DNA from 2 places in the Streptomyces sp. NPDC029122 genome. Region 2 is predicted to be linked to the other one. Evidence: predicted binding sites of a transcription regulator. Region 2 holds the regulator's gene; the other holds the start of a gene.

Region 1 (14,480 bases), on a different contig from region 2:
GGCGGGGGACGAGGCGTACCGGAAGTGGGGCCTGAAGGCCCCCGTCCAGTACGCCCCCAAGCCCGCCCAGAAGCCCCAGCTCCCCAAGGCCGCCCCGGGCAAGGCTGCCGTGCTGGACCGAATACCCGTCGCGCCGACGGAGAAGGTCGTCTTCCTGACCTTCGACGACGGCGCGGAGAAGGACCCCGAGTTCCTCAAGATGGCGACCGACCTGAAGCTGCCGATCAGCATGTTCCTGACGGACAACGTCGCTTCCTCGGACTACGGCCACTTCGAGAAGCTCCGCGACAACGGCTCCGGCAGCACGGTGAACAACCACACCCTGACGCACCCGAACCTCCGCACCCTCCCCTTCGCGGCGCAGAAGAAGGAGATATGCGGGCAGCAGGACCGCCTGGAGAAGCGCTTCGGCAAGCGGCCCCCGCTCTTCCGCCCGCCGTTCGGGAACTACAACGACGACACCCTCAAGGCCGCCGCCGAGTGCGGGGCCCCGACGGTGGTCCTGTGGCGGGCGTCGATGCAGGTCAACGACTTCCAGTACGCGGAGGGCTCCGCCCTCAAGCCGGGTGACATCATCCTGGCCCACTTCCGCGGCCCGTCGGAGCTCAAGGGCGCGACGGAGACCCAGATGACGGCGCGGATGCTCCAGCGGATACAGGACCAGGGGTACAGGATCGGCCGCCTGGAGGACTACCTGTAGGACTGCCTGTAGGGGCCGGGCCGGCTAGCCGGCGCTGCGGTCCGCGAGGGGACGGCGACGTTGCGCGGGGTCGGTCAGCGACAGCGGCTGCCAGACGCCGTCCGGGTGGTAGAGGTTGGTGCCCGGCGGCACGATCTCGTCGATCCGGTCCAGCACCCCGTCGTCCAGCACCAGATCGGCACCCTTGAGCGCGGCCTCCAGCTGCTCGGCCGTACGCGGACCGATGATCACCGAGGTGACGGCCGGATGCGCGAGCGGGAAGGCGAGGGCCAGCTCCGGCACCGTGCGGCCGATCCCGTCCGCCACCTCCGCGAGCCGCTCGACGGCCTCCAGCTTGGCGACGTTCCCCGGGATCGACAGGTCGAAGCGCGCGGGGTGCAACGCGGCCCGGCCGGTGGTCATGTCGATGGCGCGGCCCAGCCGGTGCCTGCCGCTCAGGAAGCCGGACGCCAGCGGGCTCCAGGTCAGCACGCCCATGCCGTAGCGGCGGGCGACGGGCAGGACGTCCCGCTCGACGCCCCGCGCGAGGATCGAGTACGGCGGCTGCTCGGTGCGCGGGCGCGGCAGCGCGCGGCGTTCGGCGACGTGGTGCGCCTCGGCGATCTGCTCGGCGGGGAAGGTGGAGCAGCCGAAGGCCCGGATCTTCCCGGCCCGGACCAGGTCGCCGAGGACGGACAGGGTCTCCTCGATGTCGGTCGAGGGGTCGGGGCGGTGCACCTGGTAGAGGTCGATCCAGTCGGTGTCGAGGCGCCTCAGGCTGTCCTCCACGGCCCGCGTGATCCAACGCCGCGAGTTGCCGCTGCGGTTGCGGCCCTCACCCATCTGGAAGTGCACCTTGCTGGCGAGCACGACGTCGTCCCGGCGCCCCTTGAGCGCCTTGCCGACGATCGTCTCCGACTCGCCGGCGGAGTACATGTCGGCGGTGTCCACGAAGTTGATGCCCCGGTCGAGGGCGGCGTGGATGATCCGGACGCAGTCGTCGTGATCGGGATTGCCGATCGCACCGAACATCATCGTGCCGAGGCAGTACGCACTCACCTCGATGCCGGTCCCACCCAGGTTTCGGTATCGCATGGTCATACCGGCGGACTGTAGGAGTTGGAGCGCGCTCTAGGTCAAGGGGTGGGAGGTGGGGTGGGGCGGGGTTTAGGGCGGGGCCTCGGCGGGGCGGTGTCAGAGCCGGTTTGGGGGGTTCCCGTCAGTCCCATCGTCCTTCCGTGTCGTGCCGGTCCCTCAAGGGCGCTCCTTCGTCGCGTCGCTACGCGATGGCCTTCGGCCACCCTTGACCGACCGACCCGCCCCGGAAAGCCGAAAGACTGCCGGGAACCCCCCAAAAGAACGGTCACGGGGCAGGAATGGAGGAACGGGTCCCTCAGTGATGAGGCGAGGGGCCCACGGCCGTGTCCCGCATCCGGGCCCGTGCACTGCCCGGCCAGGCCTGGGGCCCGGCTACCCGCACCACATGTTGACCAGGACGACATCCGGGACCGGTGGGCGCGACAGATCGCTACGCGCTCCTCCCGGCTTGGCGTCCGGCGGCCGTCATGGGCTGATACCCGCACCACATGTTGACCAGGACGGCATCGGCACCGGGGGCGCGACAGATCGCTACACGCTCCTCATTTCTCGGCGGCTGATGGCCGTCTCGGGCTGATAGCGGCGCTGGACGGTGATCACAGAGGGGGACCCTCCTGGCCCGGCTCGGCCGTCAGGATGGTGAGGAGTCCGGGGAAGCGGGCCTCGATGTCCGCTCGACGCAGTTCGGCCATCCGGCTGTTGCCCCGGTCGACCTGGCGGACCAGGCCGGCCTCCCGCAGGGTGCGGAAGTGGTGGGTGACCGTCGCCTTGGAAACGGGCAGGGCGAAGGAAGCGCAGGTGCGCGCCGTGCCTTCGGGGGCGGCTGCCAGCTCGCGCACCACCCGGCGGCGCAGCGGGTCGGCGAGCGCGGACAGCACTTTGCCGAGCTCGATTTCCTCGATCGCCGGGTGACCCTCGTCGTCGGGCATGGAAGCGACCTCCTCTCCTTAGGTATGGATTGGATCTTACCTTCGACGACTGCTAGCGTCCGGTAGGTACGAACTCAGTCGTACCTTCTATGGGGGAGAACTCTGATGGATCAGCTCGTCACCGTCGTGGGCGTCGCCCGCCCCAAGCCCGAACGCGCCGGAGAGCTCATGGACCTGCTGCTCTCCTTCGTCGAGCCCACCCGCCAGGAGCCGGGCTGCCTGGAGTACCACTTCCACGAGGACTGCGAGGAGCCCGGCGTCTTCGTGTTCTACGAGGTGTGGCGCAGCCAGGCCGACCTGGACGCCCACTTGGCGCTGCCGCACCTGCGGGACTTCTGGGAACACCGGATGGACTACTTGGCCACTGACCTCGAACTCCGCTTCGTGCACATGCGCAGCCCCCACGGTCACTGACCGTGCGGCCCTGATCGTCATGTGGTGCGGGTATCAGCCCCGGACGGTCGTCGGACGCCAAGCCGGGAGGAGCGTGTAGCGATCTGTCGCGCCCACCGGTCCCGGATGGGGTCCTGATCGTCATGTGGTGCGGATAGCCGGGCCCCCGGCCTGGCCGGGCAGTGCACGGGCCCGGATGCGGGACACGGCCGTGGGCCCCTCGTCTCGTCACTGAGGGACCCGTTTCTCCATTCCTGCCCCGTGACCGTTCTTTTGGGGGGTTCCCGGCAGTCTTTCGGCTTTCCGGGGCGGGTCGGTCGGTCAAGGGTGGCCGAAGGCCATCGCGTAGCGACGCGACGAAGGAGCGCCCTTGACGGGCCGGCGCGACACGGAAGGACGATGGGACTGACGGGAAACCCCCAAACCAGCTGTGAGGCGGGCCGACAGCACCCCGCCCCTCACCCCGCCCCCGCCCCCGTCCCCGCCCCCGCCCGTACCCCCACCCCCACCACCGGCGTGATCGTCGTCTCCGCCGGGTCGCGGGCGTCGGCTTCGCGTTGGCGTTCCGCGCTGTCGCTGATGCGCAGCAGCAGGGCGATCATGATCCAGTTCGCCAGCAGCGACGAGCCGCCCTTCGCCAGGAAGGGCAGGGCCTTGCCGGTCAGGGGGATCAGGCCCGTCACGCCGCCGGCGACCACGAAGACCTGGAGCGCCAGTGCCGCGGCCAGGCCCACCGCCAGCAGCTTGCCGAACGGGTCCCGCGCGGCCAGTGCCATGCGCAGGCCCCGCTGCACGAGCAGGGCGTAGACGAACAGGACGGCCATGACCCCGGCCAGGCCGAGTTCCTCGCCCACCGTCGTCAGGATGAAGTCGCTGCGGCCCGCGAACTTGATCAGCTCCGGGTGGCCCATGCCCAGGCCGGTGCCGGAGACGCCGCCGGTGCCGAAGCTGAACAGGGCCTGCGCGGACTGCTCCGAGTTGAGGCCCTGCGGAGGGTTCGGCGCGTAGATCGCCAGGGGGTTCAGCCAGGCGGCGACCCGTGCCTTGACGTGGGGTTCCGTCGAGCCGACCACGAAGGCGCCCGCGGCCGCCATGAGCAGGCCGCAGACGATCCAGCTGGTGCGTTCGGTGGCCACGTACAGCATCACCACGAAGACGCCGAAGAAGATCAGCGAGGTGCCGAGGTCGCGCTCGAAGACCAGGACGAGCAGCGACAGGATCCACACCGTGATGATCGGCCCGAGCTGGCGCATCGGGGGCAGGCGCAGGCCCAGGAACTTGCGGCCGGTCAGGGCCAGGGAGTCGCGGTGGACGACCAGGTAGCCCGCGAAGAAGATCGCGATCATGATCTTCACGAACTCGCCCGGCTGGAGCGAGAAGCCGAACAGGATGATCCACCGCTTCGCGCCGTACGTGTCCGCGCCGAAGAACGCCGGTGCGATCAGCAGGACCAGGGCGACGGCCATGGTGATGTAGATGAACCGCTGGAGCAGCCGGTGGTCGCGCAGCAGCGCCACGACCAGGATGCAGGCGGCGACCCCGACCACCGTCCACATCAGCTGGTCGGGCGCGTTCGCCACGGAGTCGTACCGCTCGATGTAGCCCTGGTCGAGCCGGTGGATCAGGACCAGCCCGAGCCCGGTCAGCAGCATCGCGAGCGGGAAGACCAGCGGGTCCGCGTACGCCGCGAACCGGCGGATGCCCAGGTGTCCCACCAGGGACAGCAGGGTCAGGCTGATGGCGAAGCCGGCGAGGTGCTGCGGCAGCTCGCCGTTCATGGCCAGTCCGGCGCTGACGTGGCCGAAGACGGCGATGCCGATGACCAGGACGAGCAGCAGTGCTTCGGTGCGGCGGCGGGCGCCCGCCGCCGTCAGCGGCCTCAGTCCGCGCACGGGGCGCCGCCGCCGAGGGCGTCCCGCTCCGGCCGCGGAGGGGGCGGCGGCGGGGCGGATGACCGGGTGGGGGCGGGGGAAGGAGAAGAGGACGGCGCGGCGTCCGGCGCACCCTGGGTCGTCACAGTGGTCGGCCGGGGGCCGATCTGCTCGGCAATGAGGCGCTTTATCTTCATATCTTCTACGACGTCGATGCCCTCCCCGAGGTTCCTTTCGGAATAACTCATTCCGGATCCTTCGTCGGGACGGGCCCTCGCTCGAGAGGTTTCCTGCGAAGGGATTCGGCCAGCTTCCGCGCGTCTTCGGCCGACAGGGCGCGCCCGCCCCAAGCGCCGCATACCGGGCGGAGGTCCCCCGGCGTCCCCGTGCGGGGCCGGGCGGGTCCGGCGGGGTCGGCGTTCAGCCGAACGGGGGGTTCGGCGGCCGGAATACGTGGAACCGGTGGAGCGTGTTGGCACTCCGCTTGACCGAGTGCTAATCGCCGGAATAGTCTCGCACCTGGCACTCGCCCCCGGTGAGTGCCAACACAGCGACAGGCAGGTCCGGCACCCGCGACGACGGATCGACCTGGTCGCCACCTCAGACAGTTAACCCCGGATCTCCGAAGGGGGAGGTCGGATCGTGACGACCGCCAGCTCCAAGGTTGCCATCAAGCCGCTTGAGGACCGCATCGTGGTCCAGCCGCTCGACGCCGAGCAGACCACGGCCTCCGGCCTGGTCATCCCGGACACCGCGAAGGAGAAGCCCCAGGAGGGCGTCGTCCTCGCGGTCGGTCCGGGTCGCTTCGAGGACGGCCAGCGTCTCCCGCTGGACGTCAGCGTCGGCGACATCGTGCTGTACAGCAAGTACGGCGGCACCGAAGTGAAGTACAGCGGCGAGGAATACCTCGTCCTCTCGGCCCGCGACGTCCTCGCGATCGTCGAGAAGTAATTCTCTTCTCCAGTTTTGCTTTGAGCTGCGCCCCTGGTCACCCTGCTGATGCCGGGCGGCGAGGGGCGTAGTTCGTTTCAGGCGGTCGCGGTGAGCGGCCGAGGATCGCAACGAGAGGGCGGAACCGCTCCCATGCCCAAGATTCTGAAGTTCGACGAGGACGCCCGCCGCGCCCTTGAGCGCGGCGTCAACAAGCTTGCCGACACGGTCAAGGTGACGATCGGCCCCAAGGGCCGCAACGTCGTCATCGACAAGAAGTTCGGCGCTCCCACCATCACCAACGACGGTGTCACCATCGCCCGCGAGGTCGAGCTGGACGACCCGTACGAGAACCTGGGCGCGCAGCTCGTGAAGGAGGTGGCGACCAAGACCAACGACATCGCGGGTGACGGCACCACCACCGCCACCGTGCTGGCTCAGGCGCTCGTCCGCGAGGGCCTGCGCAACGTCGCCGCCGGCGCCTCCCCGGCCGCCCTGAAGAAGGGCATCGACGCCGCGGTCAAGGCCGTGTCCGAGGAGCTCCTCGCGACCGCCCGCCCGATCGAGGACAAGTCCGACATCGCCGCCGTGGCCGCGCTCTCCGCGCAGGACGCCCAGGTCGGCGAGCTCATCGCCGAGGCGATGGACAAGGTCGGCAAGGACGGTGTCATCACCGTCGAGGAGTCCAACGCCTTCGGCCTGGAGCTCGAGTTCACCGAGGGCATGGCCTTCGACAAGGGCTACCTGTCCCCGTACATGGTCACCGACCAGGAGCGTATGGAGGCCGTCCTCGACGACCCGTACATCCTGATCAACCAGGGCAAGATCTCCTCCATCCAGGACCTCCTGCCGCTGCTGGAGAAGGTCATCCAGGCGGGTGGCTCCAAGCCGCTGCTGATCATCGCCGAGGACGTCGAGGGCGAGGCCCTCTCCACCCTCGTCGTCAACAAGATCCGCGGCACCTTCAACGCGGTCGCCGTCAAGGCGCCCGGCTTCGGTGACCGTCGCAAGGCGATGCTCCAGGACATGGCCACCCTCACCGGTGCCACCGTCATCGCCGAGGAGGTCGGCCTCAAGCTCGACCAGGCCGGTCTGGACGTCCTCGGTTCCGCGCGCCGCGTGACCATCTCCAAGGACGACACGACCATCGTCGACGGTGGCGGCAACGCCGCTGACGTCGCTGGCCGCGTCAACCAGATCAAGGCCGAGATCGAGTCCACGGACTCCGACTGGGACCGCGAGAAGCTGCAGGAGCGCCTGGCGAAGCTCGCCGGCGGCGTCTGCGTCATCAAGGTCGGCGCCGCCACCGAGGTGGAGCTCAAGGAGAAGAAGCACCGCCTCGAGGACGCCATCTCGGCGACCCGCGCCGCGGTCGAGGAGGGCATCGTCTCCGGTGGTGGCTCCGCGCTCGTCCACGCCGTCAAGGTCCTCGAGGGCAACCTCGGCCTGACCGGCGACGAGGGCACGGGCGTGTCGGTCGTCCGCCGCGCCGCGGTCGAGCCGCTGCGCTGGATCGCCGAGAACGCCGGCCTCGAGGGCTACGTCATCACCTCGAAGGTCGCCGAGCTCGACAAGGGCCAGGGCTTCAACGCCGCCACCGGCGAGTACGGCGACCTGGTCAAGGCCGGCGTCATCGACCCGGTCAAGGTCACCCGCTCCGCCCTGGAGAACGCCGCTTCCATCGCCTCCCTGCTGCTCACGACCGAGACCCTGGTCGTCGAGAAGCCGGCGGAGGAGGAGGCCGAGGCCGGTCACGGCCACGGTCACGGCCACAGCCACTGACGCTGACGCCGCAGGCACACGAGAGGCCCCCGTCCCGCCGTTCGTACGGCGGGGCGGGGGCCTTCCCGTTGCCCCGGTTCAGGGCCGCGGGCTCATGAGCCCATCGACTTCATCGGGTCCATCCCCAACTGGCGCATCATGCCCATGACGTCGTAGTGCCACCAGCCTTCGGCGATCATCCCGTCCTTGCAGCGGAAGGTGGTCTGGCCGGTCGCGCTGACCTTCTTGCCGGTGGGCGCGAGACCCATGAAGTCGCCGGTGTGCGTGGCGTTCCAGGTCCAGAGCGTGGTGACGAGGTCTCCTTCGGCGAGCTGCTGGTCCTTGGTGAAGGTGAACTCGAAGGCGGAGCGCCACATGGCGAGGTCCGCCATCAGGCCGTCGATCCCCTGGGTGTTGGGGTCGGCCTGGAAGATGTCGTGGTCGACGTAGTCGGAGGCGAAGATCTCCTCGGCGACCGACCGGTCACCCGACATGGCCAACTCGTCGAACATGCGGTCCACGAGCATCTTGTTGAGGTTCTCGTCGCGGACCACGTCCAGGTTGGTGAAGGTCGGCATCCCCTCGCAGAGGGCCACCATCTCCTGGAACATCGTGTCCGTCTCCGGGAGCTGGGAGTTCTTCATGGCCTCTTCGTACGAGGGGAATTCGACCACGTCCACGTAGTGGTTCTCGTTGTCGCGGTCCCTGGCCACGACGCTGTGGGTGACGGTCCGCTTGCCCTGGCTCTGTGAGACGTACCGGTCCAGCAGCTGATTGAGGTCGTCCTGCCGGCTGGTCTTGTAATCGATTATCTGTACGAATGTCATGGCGGTCTCCCGGGCTGGAAGGGACCTTTTCAGTTTAGGAAGGTTTGTCCCGGTCAGCCGCTTGGCCGGTGACCGGGAGGGCTACTGGGGCCCGTACTTGCGCCCGGTGCGCGAGGACACCCCGCCCAGCAGCCCGCGCGGCGTCAGCTTCACCACGCCCATCAGTGCCTTGTAGCGCGGGTCCGGGATCGACACGGTCCTGCCGCGGGCCAGGTCGGTCAGCGCGGCGGCCACCAGCTTGTCCGCGTCGAGCCACAGCCAGCCCGGGATGTTGTCGGTGCCCATGCCGGCCCGCTGGTGGAACTCGGTCCGCACGAATCCGGGGCACAGGGCCATCAGGCGCACTCCGGATCCGGCGAGGTCCCGCGCCGCGCCCTGGGTGAACTGCACGACCCAGGCCTTGCTGGCGCCGTAGGTGCCGCGCGGTACGAAGGCCGCCACCGAGGCCACGTTGATCACCCCGCCCCGGCCTCGGGAGCGCATCGACTCCGTCGCCGCCGAGGTCAGCCGCAGCACCGCCTCGATGTGCACCTTCAGCATGGTCAGCTCGTCGGCCATCGACACCTCGAGGTAGCGGCCCTTGTTGCCGAAGCCCGCGTTGTTCACGAGCAGGTCCACCGGGTGCTTGCGGTCCCCGAGACGGTTCTCGACGGCCTCGATGCCCTTGTCGGTGGAGAGGTCGGCGGCCAGCACCTCGGCCTCGATGCCGTGCCGGTCGTGCAGTTCGGTGGCCTGTTCGGCCAGCCGCTCGGTGTCGCGGGCCACCAGTACGAGGTTGTGGCCCTGGGAGGCGAGCCGCCGGGCGAAGGCGGCGCCGATGCCCGCCGTGGATCCAGTGATCAGCGCAGTCGTCATGTGCGCAAAATAGCCGCCCGCGCCGGCTTCCGTGCTTCCCCGGGCACGTGCGTGCGATCCGGTGCTCCGCCCGGGCCCCCGCCGGGGGTGCGCCCGCGTGGTGACGGCGGCCTCCTCAAAGGGACGACTGGGGGATTGGCGTCGCCGTCAAAGGCGGTCTTATGCTCGAAGGGTGATCGAGGCACGCCACCTCCGGATCCTGCGCGCTGTCGCCGGGACCGGTTCCTTCTCCGCAGCCGCCCGCGAGCTCGGCTGCACCCAGCCCGCCGTCTCCCAGCAGATGAAGGCCCTGGAACAGTCGGCCGGGACCCCGCTGCTGGTGCGCACCGGCCGGGAGATGCGGCTGACCCAGGCGGGTGAGGCCCTGGTGCGGCACGCCGCCGGGATCCTGGCCGGGCTGACGGCCGCCGAGGAGGAGGTCGCGGCCATCGCCGGGCTGCGCGCGGGCCGGGTCCGGCTCGTCTCCTTCCCGAGCGGCAGCTCCACGCTGGTGCCCACGGCGCTCGCCGCGATGCGCGCCGCGCACCCGGGGACGCGCATCTCCCTCGTCGAGGCGGAACCGCCGAGGTCGGTGGAGATGCTGCGCGAGGGCGACTGCGACGTGGCGCTGGCCTTCCGCTACGGCGGGGACGGCCCCGCGGCGGGAAGCGCGGCCGAGTGGGAGGACCTGGTGGTCACCCCGCTGCTGACCGACCGGCTCGTCGGGCTGGTTCCCGAGGGGCACCGGCTGGCGGGTGCCGAGCGGGTGGGCATGGCCGAGCTGGCCGACGAGCCGTGGATCGCGGGCTGCCCGCGCTGCCGCCGCCATCTGGTGGAGGTGTGCGAGGGGGCGGGGTTCACCCCGCGGATCGACTTCGCCACCGACGACTACCCGGCGGTGGTCGGGCTGGTCGGGGCGGGGCTGGGGGTGGCGGTGCTGCCGGAGCTGGCGGTGGAGTCCGTACGGGCGAAGGGCGTGAGCACCCTGGCCGTGGAGCCGGCCGTGGAGCGGGAGGTCGTGGCGCTGACCCTGCCGGACCTGGCGCGCGTACCGGCGGTGGCGGCGACCCTCGGCGAGCTGGTCCGGGCCGCCGCGCGCTGACCGTACGGGGGCGTACGGCCGGACGGGTGACGGCCCGGACCATGGGTCGCGGCGACACGCCCGGGAGCGCGCGCGGATCTGAGGAAACGTTCCTTCGGATGTTTTTGCGAAGGGGCGGCTGCCGGGAGGGGTCGGGCCGGGCCGGCCGTCAGTGCGGCGGGACGGTGCCGGTCGTACTGGAGGCGGGGATCAGCCGGTGCCGCGCGCGGCCCATCAGTTCCTCGCGTTCGTCCTCGGTGAGCCCTCCCCACACCCCGTAGGGCTCGCGGACGGCGAGTGCGTGCGCGGCGCATTCCGAACGCACCGGGCAGCGCATGCAGACCTCTTTAGCCGAGGCCTCGCGCGCACTCCTGGCCGCGCCCCGCTCGCCCTCCGGGTGGAAGAAGAGGGAGCTGTCGACCCCGCGGCAGGCGGCCAGTAGCTGCCAGTCCCAGAGGTCGGCGTTCGGTCCGGGGAGGCGGGAGAAATCTGCCATTGGTAGTCCTCTTGGTGCCGGTACTACGCGGATACGGTCCATGTCTCCACACCTACTGTCGTAGTAGATGTAAATATGACTCATTGGGAATCTAGCCTCAGACACATGGCAAACGGAAGGAAAGCCGCCAAATAGGGCATAGCTCCAGATGGAGGACAGTTGGCTCGTGGCTCCGGCGCCGTGATCGCTTCCTCACGTAGAGTGCCGAAGGTGTCCGTCCGACCCGTAACTCTTTCGAGTGACCATCGTTGAGAGAGCGAGTGCGGTTGAAACGAGAGGTTCCCGGACAGGTGTCCGAGGGCATCGATCGCACAGGTGACGATACGTACCAGCCTGGAGGCTCAAGGTGACGCGCATCAGCAGCTGCGGAGGGCGGTCATGACTTCCGTCCTCGTCTGCGACGACTCCCCGCTTGCCCGAGAGGCGCTCCGTCGCGCGGTTGCCACCGTGCCCGGCGTCGAGCGTGTGACGACGGCTGCCAACGGCGAGGAAGTCCTCCGCCGCTGGGGTGCCGACCGCTCCGACCTGATTCTGATGGATGTACGGATGCCCGGGCTGGGCGGTGTCGAGACGGTCCGCCGGCTCCTGTCCGCCGACCCGGGCGCCCGCATCATCATGCTCACGGTCGCCGAGGACCTGGACGGCGTGGCCCTCGCGGTCGCGGCCGGCGCCCGCGGCTACCTGCACAAGGACGCCTCGCGCGCCGAGCTGCGGGCCACGGTCACCCAGGCGCTCGCCGACCCCACCTGGCGACTGGCCCCGCGCCGGCTCCGCTCGGCCGAGATGGGGGCCGCCCCCACCCTGACCGCGCGCGAGATCCAGGTGCTGGAGGGCATGAGCCACGGCCGGTCCAACGCGGAGATCGGGCGCGAGCTCTTCCTCTCCGAGGACACGGTCAAGACGCACGCCCGCAGGCTGTTCAAGAAGCTCGGCGCCTCCGACCGGGCGCACGCCGTGGCACTCGGCTTCCGCTGGGGCCTCGTCCGCTGACCGCCGCACCGGCGGCCGGCGGCCGGCGCGGTCCCGTCCGCCACCGGCGGACGGGGCGGCAGGCGTCCGCCGGCGCCGCCGTGGCGGAAGTCCCGCCGCCACCCGGTGTTCCACCGGGGATTGGCGGGGCACAATCCGGGGGACGTGTCGCTTCGGGCGCGATGCCGCATCCTTGATGGTGTGCCGCATTCTTGGAGAGGTCGAGTCCTCCGGGACGACGATTCGGGCCGAGCGGAGGGGAGGGCGCAGATGACGAGTTCCGGCGCACCCGCTCATAACGCTTCGATGCACAACACGGACCGCGATGCCGCGAACGCTCCCGCGTCAAGGCACCATGGATTGATGCGCGACGACGAGGCCCTGGGGTCACCCGCGGCCACAGGCCCCACCGGCGCCGCCAAAGGCGGCAACGCCGGGGCCGTCGGCGCGCTCGTACGGCGCGCCGTCGACGGGGACGAGCAGGCCACGCACGACCTGCTGGCCTTCGTGCACCCCCTCGCCCTGCGCTACTGCCGCACCCGGCTGTCGCGGCTCCCGGGTGATGCCCGTCACTTCGTGGAGGACCTCGCGCAGGAGGTCTGCGTCGCCGTGCTGATGGCGCTGCCCCGCTACCGGGACACTGGCCGACCCTTCGAGGCCTTCGTCTTCGCCATCGCCGCGCACAAGGTCGCCGACCTCCAGCGGGCCGCCATGCGGCACCCGGGGAGCACGGCCGTGCCCTCCGACGAGATGCCCGAGCGGCCGGACGACTCGCTGGGCCCCGAGGAACGGGCGCTGCTCAGCAGTGACGCCGCCTGGGCCAAGAAGCTCCTCGCGAACCTGCCGGAGAACCAGCGCGAGCTGCTCGTCCTGCGGGTGGCCGTCGGACTGACCGCCGAGGAGACCGGCCAGATGCTCGGCATGTCCCCGGGCGCGGTCCGTGTCGCCCAGCACCGGGCCCTCAGCAGGCTGCGCGCGCTCGCCGAGCAGTGACCGCCGCGGAGCCGCGCGTTCCCTTTTCGTTCCGCTTTCTGTCGTAGGAAACGACGAAACTTGCGGTTGACCTTGGTCGTGGAATGAGACGCCCCGGGATCCCGTTAGCATGGACATCCGCGCTGAGCAAGACCATTTGGGAAGGTGTCATGACCGCCGACGGAGTGCCCGACAAATTCGCCACGCTCGGACTGACCTACGACGACGTGCTGCTGCTGCCGGGCGCGTCGGACATGGCCCCCGACCAGATCGACACCTCTTCCCTCATCTCGCGCAACGTCCGGGTGAACGTTCCGCTGCTGTCCGCCGCCATGGACAAGGTCACCGAGGCCCGCATGGCCATCGCGATGGCCCGCCAGGGCGGCGTCGGCGTACTGCACCGCAACCTCTCCATCGCCGACCAGGCCAACCAGGTCGACCTGGTCAAGCGCTCCGAGTCCGGCATGGTCACCGACCCGATCACGGTGCACCCGGACGCGACGCTGCGCGAGGCCGACGAGCTCTGCGCCAAGTTCCGCATCTCCGGCGTCCCGGTCACCGACTCCGCCGGCAAGCTGCTGGGCATCGTCACCAACCGCGACATGGCCTTCGAGTCGGACCGCAGCCGCCAGGTGCGCGAGGTCATGACCCCGATGCCGCTGGTCACCGGCAAGGTGGGCATCTCCGGCGTGGACGCCATGGAGCTGCTGCGCCGCCACAAGATCGAGAAGCTGCCGCTCGTCGACGACGCGGGCATCCTCAAGGGCCTCATCACGGTCAAGGACTTCGTCAAGGCCGAGAAGTACCCGAACGCCGCCAAGGACAAGGACGGCCGGCTGCTCGTCGGCGCGGCCGTCGGCGTCGCCGGCGACGCGTACGAGCGCGCCCAGGCGCTGATCGAGGCCGGCGCCGACTTCATCGTCGTCGACACCGCCCACGGCCACTCCCGCCTGGTCGGCGACATGGTCGCCAAGATCAAGTCGAACTCCTCCGTCGACGTCATCGGCGGCAACGTCGCCACCCGCGACGGCGCCCAGGCGCTGATCGACGCCGGCTGTGACGGCATCAAGGTCGGCGTCGGTCCCGGCTCCATCTGCACCACCCGCGTCGTCGCCGGCATCGGCGTCCCGCAGGTCACCGCCATCTACGAGGCCGCCCTCGCCGCCAAGGCCGCGGGCGTCCCCGTCATCGGCGACGGCGGTCTCCAGTACTCCGGCGACATCGCCAAGGCCCTCGTCGCGGGCGCCGACACGGTCATGCTCGGCTCGCTGCTCGCGGGCTGCGAGGAGTCCCCGGGCGAGCTGCTCTTCATCAACGGCAAGCAGTTCAAGTCGTACCGCGGCATGGGCTCGCTCGGCGCGATGCAGACCCGCGGCGACCGCAAGTCCTTCTCCAAGGACCGCTACTTCCAGGAGGGGGTCGGCGGCGACGACAAGCTGATCCCCGAGGGCATCGAGGGCCAGGTCCCCTACCGCGGCCCGCTCTCCGCAGTCGTCCACCAGCTGGTCGGCGGTCTGCGCCAGTCGATGTTCTACGTCGGCGGCCGCACCGTCCCCGAGCTCCAGGACCGTGGCCGCTTCGTCCGGATCACCTCGGCGGGCCTCAAGGAGAGCCACCCGCACGACATCCAGATGACGGTG
Region 2 (14,480 bases):
TGCCAGCCCTGCCCGGGCCGGGCAGGACCAAAACCCAGTGTGACGCACATCACCGGAGCGCCGCTCTCCTCCTCCCCCAGCGCCACTGGAGGAACACCACCACCCGGCGTTCCTCCTACCGCTTGGGCAGGGCCACCCGTCCCAGGTCCGCCGCGATCGTCAGCTCCCCCGCGAATCCCGCCGCGCGGGCCTCGCGTTCGAACTCCGACGGATCCGCGTACCGCTGCGAGAAGTGCGTCAGCACCAGGTGCCGTACGCCCGCGTCCCGCGCCACCCGCGCCGCCTGTCCGGCGGTGAGGTGGCCGTGGTCGGTGGCCAGCCGGACGTCCGCGTCGAGGAAGGTCGACTCGATGACCAGCATGTCGCAGCCCTCCGCCAGCGCGTCCACGCCGTCGCAGAGCCGGGTGTCCATGACGAAGGCGAACCGCTGCCCCGCCCGGTGCTCGCTGACGGCCTCCAGCGTGACCTCGCCCTCAGGCCCCTCCAGCCGCCCCTCGCGCTGGATCCGGCCGACGTCGGGGCCCCTGATCCCGTACCGCGCGAGCAGCGCGGGGACCATCCGGCGTCCGTCCGGCTCGGTCACCCGGTAGCCGAAGGACTCCACCGGGTGCGAGAGCCGCCGCGCCTCCAGGACGTACGAGGGCCCGCGCGCGAGCACCCCGTCCGAGGCGACCGGCTCCTCCAGGAGCCGAACGGTCTCCCGGTAGGCGGTGGCGTACCGCAGCCGGTCGAAGAACTTCTGCCCCGAGACCGGGTAGTGCGCCGTCACCGGGTGCGGGACCTGGTCGAGGTTGATCCGCTGGATCACCCCGGCCAGGCCGAGGCTGTGGTCGCCGTGGAAGTGCGTGACGCAGATCCGGTTGATGTCGTGCGCCGCGACCCCGGCCCGCAGCATCTGCCGCTGCGTGCCCTCGCCCGGATCGAAGAGGATGCCCTCGCCGTCCCAGCGCAGCAGGTAGCCGTTGTGGTTGCGGTGCCGGGTGGGGACCTGGCTGGCGGTGCCCAGGACCACGAACTCGCGTATGGACACGGCTTATCCGGGCGGCCACTGGAGGCCGCGGCCCCCGAGGACGTGCAGGTGCGCGTGGAAGACGGTCTGGCCCGCGCCGGCGCCGGTGTTGAACACCACCCGGTAGCCGCTGTCGGCGATCTTCTCCTCGGCGGCGATCTCCCCGGCCTCGCGCAGTATGTCGGCGATCACGCCCGGCTCGCCGGCGGCGAGGGAGGCCGCGTCGGGGTAGTGCGACTTGGGGATCACGAGCACGTGGGTGGGCGCCTGCGGGTTGATGTCCCGGAAGGCGACGGTCGTTTCGCTCTCGCGGACCAGCGTCGCCGGGACGGTCCCCTCGACGATCTTGCAGAACAGGCAGTCCGCCTGCGGTTCCCCGGCCATTGCTGCGCCTCCCGTGACGTTGATCGGTCGGGGCATGCTACCGGGCCGGCCCCGCCGCCCGGGGGCGGTGCGGGGTCCGTACGGCGTCCGCCACCCGAACCGCCCCCGGGCGACGGCCTACGACCAGCGCCCCGTGCGCGCCAGCAGCACCGCAGTCGCCGCCGTGCCGGCGGTCGACGTACGCAGCACCGAGGGACCCAGCCGGTACGGCAGCGCCCCGGCCGCGGCGAAGGCGGCCAGCTCCTCCGGCGAGACCCCGCCCTCGGGGCCGACCACCAGCACCACGGACCCCTTCTCCGGCAGCGGAGCCGTGGCCAGCGCCGCCGAGGGAGCGTCACGGTCCTCGTGCAGCACCACCGCCAGGTCGGCCTGCGCCAGCAGCGCGGCCACCTGCTTCGTGGACATCGCCTCGGCCACCTCCGGGAAGCGGACCCGGCGCGACTGCTTGCCCGACTCCCGGGCCGTCGAACGCCACTTGGCCAGGGACTTCGCGCCCCGGTCGCCGCGCCACTGGGTGATGCACCGAGAGGCCTGCCACGGCACGATGGCGTCGACGCCGGTCTCCGTCATCGTCTCGACCGCCACCTCACCCCGGTCACCCTTCGGCAGGGCCTGCACCACGGTGATCCGTACGTCGGGCTCCGGTTCCTCCCTCACGGACTCCAGATCCGTGACCACCAGGCGGTCCTTGCCCTCCGCCGCCTTGACCACGCCTTCCGTCCACCGGCCGCGCCCGTCGGTGAGGACCACGTCCTCGCCCGGGTTCAGCCGCTTCACGGCCACCGCGTGCCGCCCCTCGGGGCCCTCCAGCACGAACTCCGGCCCCGCCGGAACCTCTTCGACCACGAACACGGGGGCCGTCATGACGCTCTCCTCATCTGCAACACCTTCAACGCGTTCTGCGCCTCGGCCAGTTCGGCCACCAGCACCTCCACCAGCTCCCCGGCCGGCAGCGCCCGGGCCAGCCGGTGCCCCTGCCCGGCCCACAGGGACATGCCCTGCGGGTCCCCCGCCGCCGCGGCGGCCTTGCGCAGGCCCGAGGTCATGTCGTGGACCTGGGGGTAGGCGGCCGGGGCGTACGGCCCGTGCTCCCGCATGAAGCGGTTGACCAGGCCCCGCGCGGGCCGGCCCGAGAAGGCCCGGGTCAGTTCCGTGTGGGCGAACATCGGGTCGGTCAGCGCCCGCTTGTGCAGCGGGTGCGCACCCGACTCCGGGCACGCCAGGAAGGCCGTGCCGAGCTGCGCCGACTCCGCGCCGGCCGCGAGCACCGCCGCGATCTGCGCGCCCCGCATCAGGCCGCCCGCGGCGGTGATGGGCAGGGCCACGGCCTCGCGTACCTGCGCGACCAGCGCGAGCAGACCGACGCCGGCCGTGCCGTCGGTCTGCGGGTCGTCGCGGTGGGTGCCCTGGTGGCCGCCCGCCTCGATCCCCTGGACGCAGACGGAGCCGGCGCCCGCCGCCTGCGCGGCACGGGCCTCGTCGACCGAGGTGACGGTGACCACGGTGTGGGTGCCGGCCCGGTGCAGCCGCTCCAGGACCTCGGGTGCGGGGGTGCCGAAGGTGAAGGAGACCACCGGGACGGGGTCCTCCAGCAGGATGGCGAGTTTGGCCTCGTAGCCGTCGTCGCCGGTGCCGATGATGTCCTCCGCGGCGAGCGAGACCGCGTACCAGCCGGCCTCGCCGGCCAGCTGCCCGCGGTAGGTCTCGACGGCGGCCGGGTCCACGTAGCCGGTCTGCGGCATGAAGAGGTTGACGCCGAAGGGCCGCCGGGTCAGGCCGCGGGTCCGCTTGATCTCCTGGTACATGCCGTCGGCGGTCTTGTACCCGCCGGCGAGGTAGCCGAGCCCGCCGGCCTCGCACACGGCGGCGACGAGCGGCGGGCAGGAGGCGCCGCCCGCCATGGGAGCCTGCACGATCGGGTACTGGTGGAGACCGTTCGGCGCGGAGGACATGGACTGCATCGTGCCACGTCCCGGGCACCGCGCCGAACCGCCGCTTTCGCCTGGCATAGTCCGTTCCCCGGCGGTGTCCGGGAATCGACGCGTGCCGTGATCGGGGAAGCACGGAGCCCGGCCCGGGGTGTCCCCGGACCGGGCTCCGTACGGGTTCCCGGGCGCCTCAGCGGCCGTTGAACGCGTCCTTCAGGCGGCTGAAGAGGCCCTGCTGGCCGGGGGCGAACTGCCCCATCGGCCGCTCCTCGCCGCGCAGCTTGGCGAGCTGGCGCAGCAGCTCCTCCTGCTGGGCGTCGAGCTTGCCGGGGGTGGTGACCTCGACGTGGACGATCAGGTCGCCCCGGCCGCCGCCGCGCAGGTGGGTGACGCCGCGCCCGTGCAGCGGGATGGCCTGGCCGGACTGGGTGCCCGGCCGGATGTCGATCTCCTCCATGCCGTCCAGCGTCTCCAGCGGGCACTTGGTGCCCAGGGCCGCGGCCGTCATGGGGATGGTGACCGTGCAGTGCAGGTCGTCCTGGCGCCGCTGGAAGGTCGCGTGCGGCAGCTCGTGGATCTCCACGTAGAGGTCGCCGGCGGGGCCGCCGCCGGGGCCGACCTCGCCCTCGCCCGCGAGCTGGATCCGGGTGCCGTTCTCGACACCGGCGGGGATCTTGACGGTGAGGCTGCGGCGGGAGCGGATCCGGCCGTCGCCCGCGCACTCGGGGCACGGGGTCGGGACCACGGTGCCGAAGCCCTGGCACTGCGGGCAGGGGCGCGAGGTCATGACCTGGCCGAGGAAGGACCGCGTGACCTGGGAGACCTCGCCGCGGCCGCGGCACATGTCACAGGTCTGTGCCGAGGTGCCGGGGGCGGCGCCCTCACCGGTGCAGGTGCCGCAGACGACGGCCGTGTCGACCTGGATGTCCTTGGTCGTGCCGAAGGCGGCCTCGTCCAGTTCCAGGTCCAGGCGGATCATGGCGTCCTGCCCGCGGCGGGTCCTCGAGCGCGGGCCGCGCTGCGAGGTCTGGCCGAAGAAGGCGTCCATGATGTCGGAGAAGTTGCCGAAGCCGCCCGCTCCGAAGCCGCCCGCGCCGCCACCGCCGCCCGAGGAGGACAGCGGGTCGCCGCCGAGGTCGTAGACCTGCTTCTTCTGCGGGTCCGAGAGGACCTCGTAGGCCGCGTTGATCTCCTTGAAGCGCTCCTGCGTCTTCGGGTCCGGGTTCACGTCCGGGTGGAGTTCACGGGCGAGGCGGCGGAAGGCCTTCTTGATCTCGTCCTGCGATGCGTCGCGGCGCACGCCGAGTACGGCGTAGTAGTCCGTGGCCACTTACGACTCCGCCAGGATCTGTCCGACGTAACGTGCCACTGCGCGTACCGCTCCCATCGTTCCGGGGTAGTCCATGCGGGTCGGTCCGACCACGCCGAGTTTGGCGACTGCTTCGCCGCCCGAACCGTAGCCGACGGACACGACCGACGTGGAGTTGAGCCCCTCGTAGGCGTTCTCGTGCCCGATCCGTACGGCCATTCCCGACTCTCCGGCCTCGCCGAGCAGCTTGAGGAGCACCACGTGCTCCTCGAGCGCTTCCAGCACCGGCCTGATCGTCAAGGGGAAGTCATGTCCGAAGCGGGTGAGGTTGGCGGTGCCGCCGATCATCAGCCGCTCCTCCGCCTCCTCGGCCAGCGTTTCGAGAAGGGTCGCGAGGACGGCCGTGACGGTCGCCCGGTCCTCGATCTCGAACGACTCCGGAAGGTCCTGCACCAGCTGCGGGACGTCGGTGAACCGACGGCCCACGACCCTGCTGTTGAGCCGCGCCCGCAGATCGGCGAGGGAGTTCTCGCCGAAGGGCGTCTGGGTGTCGACCATGCGCTGCTCGACGCGCCCCGTGTCGGTGATCAGTACGAGCATCAGCCGGGCCGGGGCCAGCGACAGCAGCTCGACGTGCCGCACGGTGGAGCGGGTCAGCGACGGGTACTGGACGACGGCGACCTGGCGGGTGAGCTGCGCGAGCAGCCGTACCGTGCGCCCGACCACGTCGTCGAGGTCGACGGCGCCGTCGAGGAAGTTCTGGATGGCCCGGCGCTCGGGGCTCGACAGCGGCTTGACGCCCGCGAGCTTGTCGACGAAGAGCCGGTAGCCCTTGTCCGTGGGGATCCGGCCGGCGCTGGTGTGGGGCTGGGCGATGTAGCCCTCCTCCTCCAGCACGGCCATGTCGTTGCGGACGGTGGCGGGCGAGACGCCCAGCCGGTGCCGCTCCGTGAGGGCCTTGGAGCCGACGGGCTCCTCCGTCCCCACGTAGTCCTGGACGATGGCGCGCAATACCTCGAGTCTGCGTTCACTGAGCATCGCGCACACCTCCGGATGCGGGTCGGTCGTCGGTCTGGCCGTCGGGGGCCGGTCGCTGGCTTGTTGGCACTCTGCGCGTCTGAGTGCCAGACATCCCCCGGTCAGTGTACGGCCGGGTAGTACGCCGCGGGCAAGGGCGGCCCGCCAGGGTAGCGTCGCCGCATGGACGTGCGTTGGGAAGAGGCGGGCTGGGAACGGGTCACCGGACGGGTCGGCCGGCGGCGGCTGCCGGTGTGGGACTGCACGGTGGGGCTGGTGGTGGGGGACGAGTCGGTGCTGTTGATCGACCCCGGGTCCTCGGTGCGCGAGGGGGCGGGGGTGCGGGCCGAGGCGGAGCGGCTGACGGGCCGCCGAGTGACCCATATCGCATTCACGCACGGACATTTCGACCATGTGCTGGGCGCGGCGGCCTTCGCGGGCGCCGAGTCCTTCGGGGCGGTCGGCCTGGACCGGCTGCTGTCGGCCCCCACGGGCCGCGAGGAGGTACGGGCCAGCGCGGTCCGGCACGGCCTGGCGGAGGCGGAGGCCGCCGAGGCGGCCGGGCTGCTCCGGGCACCGCGGCACCTGGTGTCGGGCGAGTGGACCCTGGAGCTGGGCGGGGTGCAGGTCCTGCTGGCCAATGTGGGACCCGCGCACTCCCAGCACGACCTGGCCGTCTTCGTGCCGGGCGAGCGGGAGGCCGTGTTCTGCGGCGACCTGGTCGAGGAGTCGGGCGAGCCCCAGGCCGGCCGGGACGCGGTGCCGGGCCAGTGGCCGGCCGCCCTGGACCGGCTGCTGTCCCTGGGCGGGGACGACGCGGTGTACGTGCCGGGTCACGGAGCGCTGGTGGACGCGGGCTTCGTGCGTGCGCAACGCGCCACACTGGCGGGCCGGTTCGGCGTGTCGGAGGCGTGAGGGCGCCGGCTCTCCTAGTGTCGGCCGGATGCGTGAGTACTCCCCCGACCTGACCCCGCAGTGGAAGCGCGCCAAGGCCGTGCCGGAGGTGCCGGCCGACCCGGACCTGGTGGTCGAGGTGGCGGGTACGGACTTCTGCGGCGCGGTGGTGGCGTGCGAGGCGGGCACCGTGACCCTGGAGGACCGTTTCGGCAAGCGCCGGGTCTTCCCGCTGGAGCCGCGCGGCTTCCTGCTGGACGGCGCCGTGGTGACCCTGACCCGCCCTTCGCGGGGGCCCGCCGCGCCGGCCCGCACGGCCTCCGGCTCGATCGCCGTCCCGGGGGCGCGGGCGCGGGTGGCGCGCGCCGGGCGGATCTACGTGGAGGGGCGGCACGACGCCGAGCTGGTCGAGCGGGTGTGGGGCGACGACCTGCGGATCGAGGGCGTGGTGGTGGAGTACCTGGAGGGCGTCGACGACCTGGCAGCCGTGGTGGAGGAGTTCGCCCCGGGGCCGGACGCCCGTCTCGGCGTGTTGGTGGACCACCTGGTGCCGGGGTCCAAGGAGTCCCGGATCGCGGCCTCGGTGACCTGCGCGGACGTGCTGGTGGTGGGTCACCCGTACGTGGACGTCTGGCAGGCGGTGAAGCCGTCCGTGCTGGGCATCCGGGCATGGCCCGAGGTGCCGCGCGGCCAGGACTGGAAGACGGGCGTCTGCCGTGCGCTGGGCTGGCCCGCGAACACGGGGGCCGCCTGGCAGCACATCCTGTCGCGGGTGTCTTCGTACCGGGACCTGGAACCGACGCTGCTGGGCCGCGTCGAGGAGCTGATCGACTTCGTCACGGCACCCTGAGGCACGGGCGCTGAGGCACGGGCGCTGAGGCACGGGCGCTGAGGCAGGCTTCCCTGAGGCACCGCGCACCGCGCACCGCCCGACTCGCCCACCTTCGGGTGACAGTGCGCGTGCGGAGCGCCACGAAGCGCAAGGGTGCTCGGCATGATCACCTTTGCTCTGCGGCAGCGTGCCGTCCTCGCCGCGGCCGTGCTCGCCGCCGCCCTGCTCCCGCCCGCCTCCGCCTCGGCCTCGGCCGCGGCGCACGCCGCCCCGGCGAACTCCTGTCCCCGGGTGACCGACCACCTCTTCGCCGCGGCGGACAAGACCGTCGTGGTGGAGCGCATCACCCCGTCACCGTCCTGGCGGATCAACTGCAAGCAGCTCTACCGCTCCGACGGCCGCCCGCCGTCGGTGGTCTTCGAGGAGGGCTTCAAGCCGAAGGCGCCCCTGGACGGCCAGTACGACATCGAGCAGTACGTGCTGGTCAACCAGCCGTCCCCGTACGTGTCGACCACCTACGACCACGACTTGTACAAGACCTGGTGGAAGAGCGGCTGGAACTACTACATCGACGCCCCGGGCGGGGTGGACGTCAACCAGACCATCGGCGACACCCACAAGTACGCCTCCCAGGCGGAGGTCGCCTTCCCCGGCGGCATCGACCGGTCCTTCATCGTCGCGGTGTGCCCGGTCGACAAGACCTCCAAGACCGAGATCATGGACGAGTGCCAGGACAACCCGCACTACAAGCCCTGGCGCAACAGCTGGCCGAGCTGACCCCGCCCCTCCGCCGGGACCTGGTCAGTCGACCAGGTCCCGCACCACCGCGTCGGCCAGCAGCCGCCCGCGCAGCGTCAGCACGGCCCTCCCGGCCCCGTACGGCACGGCCTCCAGGAGGCCGTCGGCCAGGGCGCGGCGGGAGGCCGCGAGGCCCGCGGGGGCCAGCAGCGACAGCGGGACGCCGTCCACCAGCCGCAGCTCCAGCAGGATCCGCTCCACGCGCCGGTCCTCCGCCGACAGCAGCTCGCGCCCCGCGCCCGGCGACCGCCCCTCCGCCAGGGCGGCCGCGTACGCGCCGGGGTGCTTCACGTTCCACCAGCGCACCCCGCCGACGTGCGAGTGCGCGCCCGGGCCCGCGCCCCACCAGTCCGCGCCGCGCCAGTACAGCTCGTTGTGCAGGCAGCGGCCGGCCTCGGAGGTGGCCCAGTTCGACACCTCGTACCACGAGTACCCGGCCCGCTCCATGACCTCGTCGGCGATCAGGTACCGGTCGGCGTGCACGTCGTCGTCGGTCATCGGGACCTCGCCGCGGCGGATCCGGCGGGCCAGCTGCGTGCCCTCCTCGACGATCAGGGCGTACGCGCTGACGTGGTCGGGCCCGGCGCCGAGCGCGGCCTCCAGCGAGGCCCGCCAGTCGTCGTCGGACTCCCCCGGGGTGCCGTAGATGAGGTCGAGGTTGACGTGCTCGAAGCCCGCCGCCCGCGCCTCCGCGACGCACGCCTCGGGGCGCCCGGGGGTGTGCGTGCGGTCCAGCACCTTCAGGACGTGCTGCCGGGCGCTCTGCATGCCGAAGGAGATCCGGTTGAAGCCGCCGGCCCGCAGCTCCGCCAGGTACTCGGGGTTCACGGACTCCGGATTGGCCTCCGTGGTGACCTCGGCGTCCTCGGCCAGCCCGAACTCGTCGCGGATCGCCGCGAGCATCCGTACGAGGTCCCGCGCGGGCAGCAGCGTGGGCGTGCCGCCGCCGACGAAGACGGTCCGCACGGCGCGCGGGTCGTCGCCGAGCACCTTGCGGGCGAGGCGGACCTCGCCGATCAGGGTGTCGGCGTAGTTCTCCCGGGAGGCGAGCACGCCGCCGGTACCGCGCAGCTCGGTGGCGGTGTAGGTGTTGAAGTCGCAGTACCCGCAGCGCGTGGCGCAGTACGGGACGTGCAGGTAGAAGCCCAGCGGCCGCCCCCCGGCGCCCTCCAGGGCGTGCGACGGCAGCGAGCCGTCTTCGGGCATGGGTTCACCATCGGGCAGTGCGGAAGGCATACCGCCATTGTCCCGCACCGCCCCATGGTCGTTTACGCCCCCGGCCGGGGGCGTGGCTACGCCTCCCGGGAGCCCTCGTACATTTCGTCGATGAGGTGCTTGAACTCACGCTCGACGACCGGGCGCTTCAGCTTGAGGCTGGGGGTGAGGTCGCCGTGCTCGACGTCGAGGTCGCGCGGCAGGATGCGGAACTTCTTGATCGTCTGCCAGCGCTGGAGGCCCTCGTTGAGGGTCTGCACGTAGGTCTCGATCAGACGGCCGGTCTCCGGCGCCGCGAGGACCTCCGCGTACGTCTTGCCCTCCAGGCCGTTCTCGGCGGCCCAGCCCAGGATCGCGGGCTCGTCGAGGGCGACCAGGGCCGAGCAGAAGTTCCGGTCGGCCCCGTGGACGACGATGGTCGACACGTACGGGCAGGTCGCCTTGAAACGGCCCTCGATCTCCGCCGGGGCGACGTACTTGCCGCCCGAGGTCTTGATCAGGTCCTTCTTCCGGTCGGTGATGCGCAGGTAGCCGTCCGGGGAGAGCTCGCCGATGTCGCCGGTGTGCAGCCAGCCGTCGCTCTCCAGGACCTCGGCGGTCTTCTCGGGCTGGCCGTGGTAGCCCTGCATGATGCCGGGGCCGCGCAGCATGACCTCGCCGTCGTCGGCGATGCGGACCTCGGTGCCGGGAAGCGGCTTGCCGACGGTGCCGGTGCGGTAGGCCTCGCCCGGGTTGACGAAGGAGGCCGCGCTGGACTCGGTCAGGCCGTAGCCCTCCAGGATGTGGATGCCGGCGCCGGAGAAGAAGTAGCCGATCTCGGGGGCCAGGGCGGAGGCGCCGGAGATGGCGGCCCGCAGGCGGCCGCCGAAGGCCTCGCGGAGCTTGGAGTAGACGAGCGTGTCGGCGATCTTGTGCTTGGCGGAGAGGGCGAAGGGGGCCGTGGCCCGGCCGGTGCGGCGGTAGTTGTCCTGGGTGACCTTGGCGTACTCGCGGGCGACGCCGACCGACCACTGGAAGATCTTGTACTTGGCCCCGCCGCCCGCCCGGGCCTTGGCGGCCACGCCGTTGTAGACCTTCTCGAAGATGCGCGGGACGGCGGCCATGTAGGTGGGCTGGACGACCGGCAGGTTCTCGATGATCTTGTCGATGCGGCCGTCGACGGCGGTGACGTGCCCGACCTCGATCTGGCCCGAGGTGAGCACCTTGCCGAAGACGTGGGCCAGCGGCAGCCAGAGGTACTGGACGTCGTCCGAGTGGATCATGCCGGTGGCCACGGTGGCCTTGGCCATGTACGACCAGTTGTCGTGCGGGAGGCGGACGCCCTTGGGGCGGCCGGTGGTGCCGGAGGTGTAGATGAGGGTGGCGAGCTGGTCGGGGGTGATGGCCGCGATCCGCTCCTTGACCGCCGCGGGGTGCTGGGCGAGGTGTTCCCTGCCGCGCTCCTCCAGCTCGGCGAGGGAGAGCACCCAGCCCTCCGGATCACCCTCGGCGGGGACGGCGTCGGCGGCCTCCAGGACCACCACGTGGGCGAGGTCGGGCAGGTCGGCGCGGCGCTCGCGGGCCTTGGCCAGCTGGGCGGCGTCCTCGGCGATCAGCACCCGGCTCTCGGAGTCCGAGAGGATGAAGGCGGACTCGTCGGCGTTGGTGCTGGGGTAGATGGTGGTCACGGCGCCGCCGGCACACATCACACCGAGGTCCGAGAGGATCCATTCGACGCGGGTGTTGGAGGCGAGCGCGACCCGGTCCTCGGCGCGCAGGCCGAGGCCGATGAGGCCCGCGGCGATGGCGAAGACCCGGTCGGCGGCCTGCCCCCAGCTGAGCGACTTCCAGTCGTCGGGCCCGCCTTCGCGGCCGGCCGCGGCCACGGGGAAGCGGTAGGCCTCCGCGTTCGGCGTGGCGGCGACGCGGTCAAGGAAGAGGGCCGCCACGGTGGGCGGGCGGTTCTCGATCAAGGTCTGTGTGTCGCTCACGGACGTCCTCCGGACCACGCGGCAGGGCCTGTTCGGCATGACTACGGGCATGACTACGAGCATGTAACTGGCGAGTAACCGCTACTCAGACTAGGGGGCGTCCGCCTGGCGCGTAAGAGCCATCCGGCGGCCGATTCATAACGAAACAGGCCCCCGAGCCTACGCTCGGGGGCCTGTTTCGCATACGGCGGCTACTTCTTCTTGGCGCCGGACTCGTCGCTGGACAGGACGGCGATGAAGGCCTCCTGCGGGACCTCCACGGAGCCGACCATCTTCATCCGCTTCTTGCCTTCCTTCTGCTTCTCCAGCAGCTTCCGCTTGCGGGAGATGTCACCGCCGTAGCACTTGGCGAGGACGTCCTTGCGGATGGCGCGGATGGTCTCGCGGGCGATGACGCGGGAGCCGACCGCGGCCTGGATCGGCACCTCGAAAGCCTGCCGCGGGATGAGCTCGCGCAGCTTGGCCACCAGGCGCACGCCGTAGGCGTAGGCGGCGTCCTTGTGGCAGACGGCGGAGAAGGCGTCGACCTTGTCGCCGTGCAGCAGGATGTCGACCTTGACCAGGCTGGAGGCCTGCTCGCCGGTGGGCTCGTAGTCGAGGGAGGCGTAACCGCGCGTCTTGGACTTCAGCTGGTCGAAGAAGTCGAACACGATCTCCGCGAGGGGGAGCGTGTAGCGGATCTCGACGCGGTCCTCGGAGAGGTAGTCCATGCCGAGCAGGGTGCCGCGGCGCTGCTGGCAGAGCTCCATGATCGCGCCGATGAACTCGCTGGGCGCGAGGACCGTGGCCCGTACGACCGGCTCGAAGACGTCCTTGATCTTGCCTTCGGGGAACTCGCTCGGGTTGGTGACGGTGACTTCCTTGCCGTCCTCCAGCACCACCCGGTAGACCACGTTCGGCGCGGTGGCGATCAGGTCGAGGCCGAACTCGCGCTCCAGGCGCTCGCGGACCACGTCCAGGTGCAGCAGGCCGAGGAAGCCGACGCGGAAGCCGAAGCCCAGCGCCGCCGAGGTCTCGGGCTCGTACACCAGCGCGGCGTCGTTGAGCTGGAGCTTGTCCAGGGCCTCGCGCAGGTCCGGGTAGTCCGAGCCGTCCAGCGGGTACAGGCCCGAGAAGACCATCGGCTTCGGGTCCTTGTAGCCGCCGAGGGCCTCGGTCGCGCCGTTGTGCAGGCTGGTGATCGTGTCACCGACCTTGGACTGGCGGACGTCCTTCACGCCGGTGATGATGTAGCCCACCTCGCCGACGCCGATGCCGTCGGCCGGGGTCATCTCCGGGGAGGAGACGCCGATCTCCAGCAGCTCGTGCGTGGCGCCGGTCGACATCATCCTGATGCGCTCGCGCTTGTTGAGCTGGCCGTCGACGACACGGACGTAGGTGACGACGCCGCGGTAGGAGTCGTAGACCGAGTCGAAGATCATCGCGCGGGCGGGGGCGTCCTTGACGCCGACCGGGGCCGGGACGGTTTCGACGACGCGGTTGAGCAGGGCGTCGACACCGAGACCGGTCTTCGCCGAGACGCGCAGCACGTCGTCCGGGTCGCAGCCGACCAGGTTCGCCAGCTCCTCGGCGAACTTCTCCGGCTGGGCGGCCGGCAGGTCGATCTTGTTGAGGACCGGGACGATCGCGAGGTCGTTCTCCATCGCCAGGTACAGGTTGGCGAGGGTCTGGGCCTCGATGCCCTGGGCGGCGTCCACCAGGAGGATCGTGCCCTCGCACGCGGCGAGGGAGCGCGAGACCTCGTAGGTGAAGTCGACGTGCCCGGGGGTGTCGATCATGTTCAGGATGTGCGTGGTGCCCGTGCCCGCCCCCTCGGTGGGGGCCCAGGGCAGACGGACCGCCTGGGACTTGATCGTGATGCCGCGCTCACGCTCGATGTCCATGCGGTCGAGGTACTGGGCGCGCATCTGCCGCTGGTCGACGACGCCGGTGAGCTGGAGCATCCGGTCGGCAAGGGTCGACTTGCCGTGGTCGATGTGCGCGATGATGCAGAAGTTACGGATCAGCGCCGGGTCGGTACGGCTCGGCTCGGGCACGTGGCTGGGGATGGCGGGCACGCAGTGTCCTGATTCTCGGGTCGCTGTCGGATCTGCTGTCGGATCGGTACGCAGACTCCCATGGTCCCATGGACGCGGGGATGCGCTCGGTTTGGGCCGGTCGAAGCGTGCCTGGTAGCCTGGGTGGCTGTGTCTCGCATGCCCTCTCAGCAGACGGGACACAATCCGGAAAATACTCTGAACCTGAAAAGGCTCTTTCGTGGCGAACATCAAGTCCCAGATCAAGCGGAACAAGACCAACGAGAAGGCTCGCCTTCGCAACAAGTCGGTCAAGTCCGAGCTGCGCACCTTCATCCGCAAGGCCAACGAGGCGATCCTCGCCGGCGACGCGGAGAAGGCCACCGCTGCGGCCCGCCTGGCTTCCAAGAAGCTGGACAAGGCCGTCTCGAAGGGTGTCATCCACAAGAACGCCGCCGCCAACAAGAAGTCGGCGCTGGCCTCCAAGGTTGCCGCCATCTGAGTTCCGCACTCGATGTGAACGCCGGGACGGACCCAGCGGGCCCTCTCTTCCGCTCCTGACCGGCACCCCGCGCCGCACGCGGCCTGCGTTCGCCACGCGGGTGCGGCGCACACAGCAGTGACCGAAGGCCCCGGCCTCCGCCCTTCCCCAGGGCGGTGTCCGGGGCCTTCGTGTGTCGGTGCCCGGGCGGCTGGTGCCCCGGGAGCGGGGGGAGTGGCGCCGCGCCGGGGCGTGAGGGGGGGTCAGCGGCGCTGGGGGCGGGCCGCGCGGGCGACCGCCACGACCGCCTTCTCCAGGGCGTACTCCGGGTCGTCCCCGCCGCCCTTCACACCCGCGTCGGCCGCGGCCACGGCGCGCAGCGCGTCCGCGACGCCGTCCGCCGACCAGCCCCGCATCTGCTGCCGGACCCGGTCGATCTTCCACGGCGGCATGCCGAGGTCCCGGGCGAGGTCGCCCGGACGGGCCCCGCGCGGGGCGGAGGCGAGCTTTCCGATGGCCCGGACGGCCTGCGCCAGGGCGCTGGTGATCAGGACGGGGGCGACGCCCGTCGCGAGGGACCAGCGGAGGGCTTCGAGGGCCTCCGCGGCCCGGCCCTCGACCGCCCGGT

What was found. Region 2 encodes HrcA, which represses chaperone genes, less so after heat shock. Its sites were predicted from a motif close to TTNGCACTCNGNNNNNCNGAGTGCNAA; they were not measured.
Region 1: a site for HrcA is predicted at 5,443-5,469, ahead of groES (co-chaperone GroES). Genes of this name have one in related genera too.

The regions. Positions count from the first base shown of each region.
Region 1 covers NZ_JBVHWK010000034.1:25,278-39,757, forward strand. The annotation lists gene ACZ4WZ_RS29770 (polysaccharide deacetylase family protein) at 1-700, shown strand, start outside; gene ACZ4WZ_RS29775 (aldo/keto reductase) at 725-1,774, opposite strand; gene ACZ4WZ_RS29780 (ArsR/SmtB family transcription factor) at 2,374-2,706, opposite strand; gene ACZ4WZ_RS29785 (putative quinol monooxygenase) at 2,812-3,120, shown strand; gene ACZ4WZ_RS29790 (FtsW/RodA/SpoVE family cell cycle protein) at 3,558-4,991, opposite strand; gene groES (co-chaperone GroES) at 5,613-5,921, shown strand; gene groL (chaperonin GroEL) at 6,054-7,682, shown strand; gene ACZ4WZ_RS29805 (ester cyclase) at 7,775-8,488, opposite strand; gene ACZ4WZ_RS29810 (SDR family NAD(P)-dependent oxidoreductase) at 8,570-9,343, opposite strand; gene ACZ4WZ_RS29815 (LysR family transcriptional regulator) at 9,516-10,424, shown strand; gene ACZ4WZ_RS29820 (WhiB family transcriptional regulator) at 10,573-10,899, opposite strand; gene ACZ4WZ_RS29825 (response regulator transcription factor) at 11,278-11,889, shown strand; gene ACZ4WZ_RS29830 (sigma-70 family RNA polymerase sigma factor) at 12,232-12,861, shown strand; gene guaB (IMP dehydrogenase) at 13,011-14,480, shown strand, end outside.
Region 2 covers NZ_JBVHWK010000004.1:91,890-106,369, forward strand. The annotation lists gene ACZ4WZ_RS07005 (ribonuclease Z) at 116-1,030, opposite strand; gene ACZ4WZ_RS07010 (histidine triad nucleotide-binding protein) at 1,034-1,393, opposite strand; gene ACZ4WZ_RS07015 (16S rRNA (uracil(1498)-N(3))-methyltransferase) at 1,511-2,257, opposite strand; gene ACZ4WZ_RS07020 (nitronate monooxygenase) at 2,254-3,345, opposite strand; gene dnaJ (molecular chaperone DnaJ) at 3,512-4,651, opposite strand; gene hrcA (heat-inducible transcriptional repressor HrcA) at 4,652-5,668, opposite strand; gene ACZ4WZ_RS07035 (MBL fold metallo-hydrolase) at 5,831-6,562, shown strand; gene ACZ4WZ_RS07040 (DUF3097 domain-containing protein) at 6,591-7,391, shown strand; gene ACZ4WZ_RS07045 (ADP-ribosyltransferase) at 7,536-8,150, shown strand; gene hemW (radical SAM family heme chaperone HemW) at 8,175-9,407, opposite strand; gene ACZ4WZ_RS07055 (AMP-dependent synthetase/ligase) at 9,464-11,356, opposite strand; gene lepA (translation elongation factor 4) at 11,548-13,413, opposite strand; gene rpsT (30S ribosomal protein S20) at 13,613-13,873, shown strand; gene holA (DNA polymerase III subunit delta) at 14,116-14,480, opposite strand, start outside.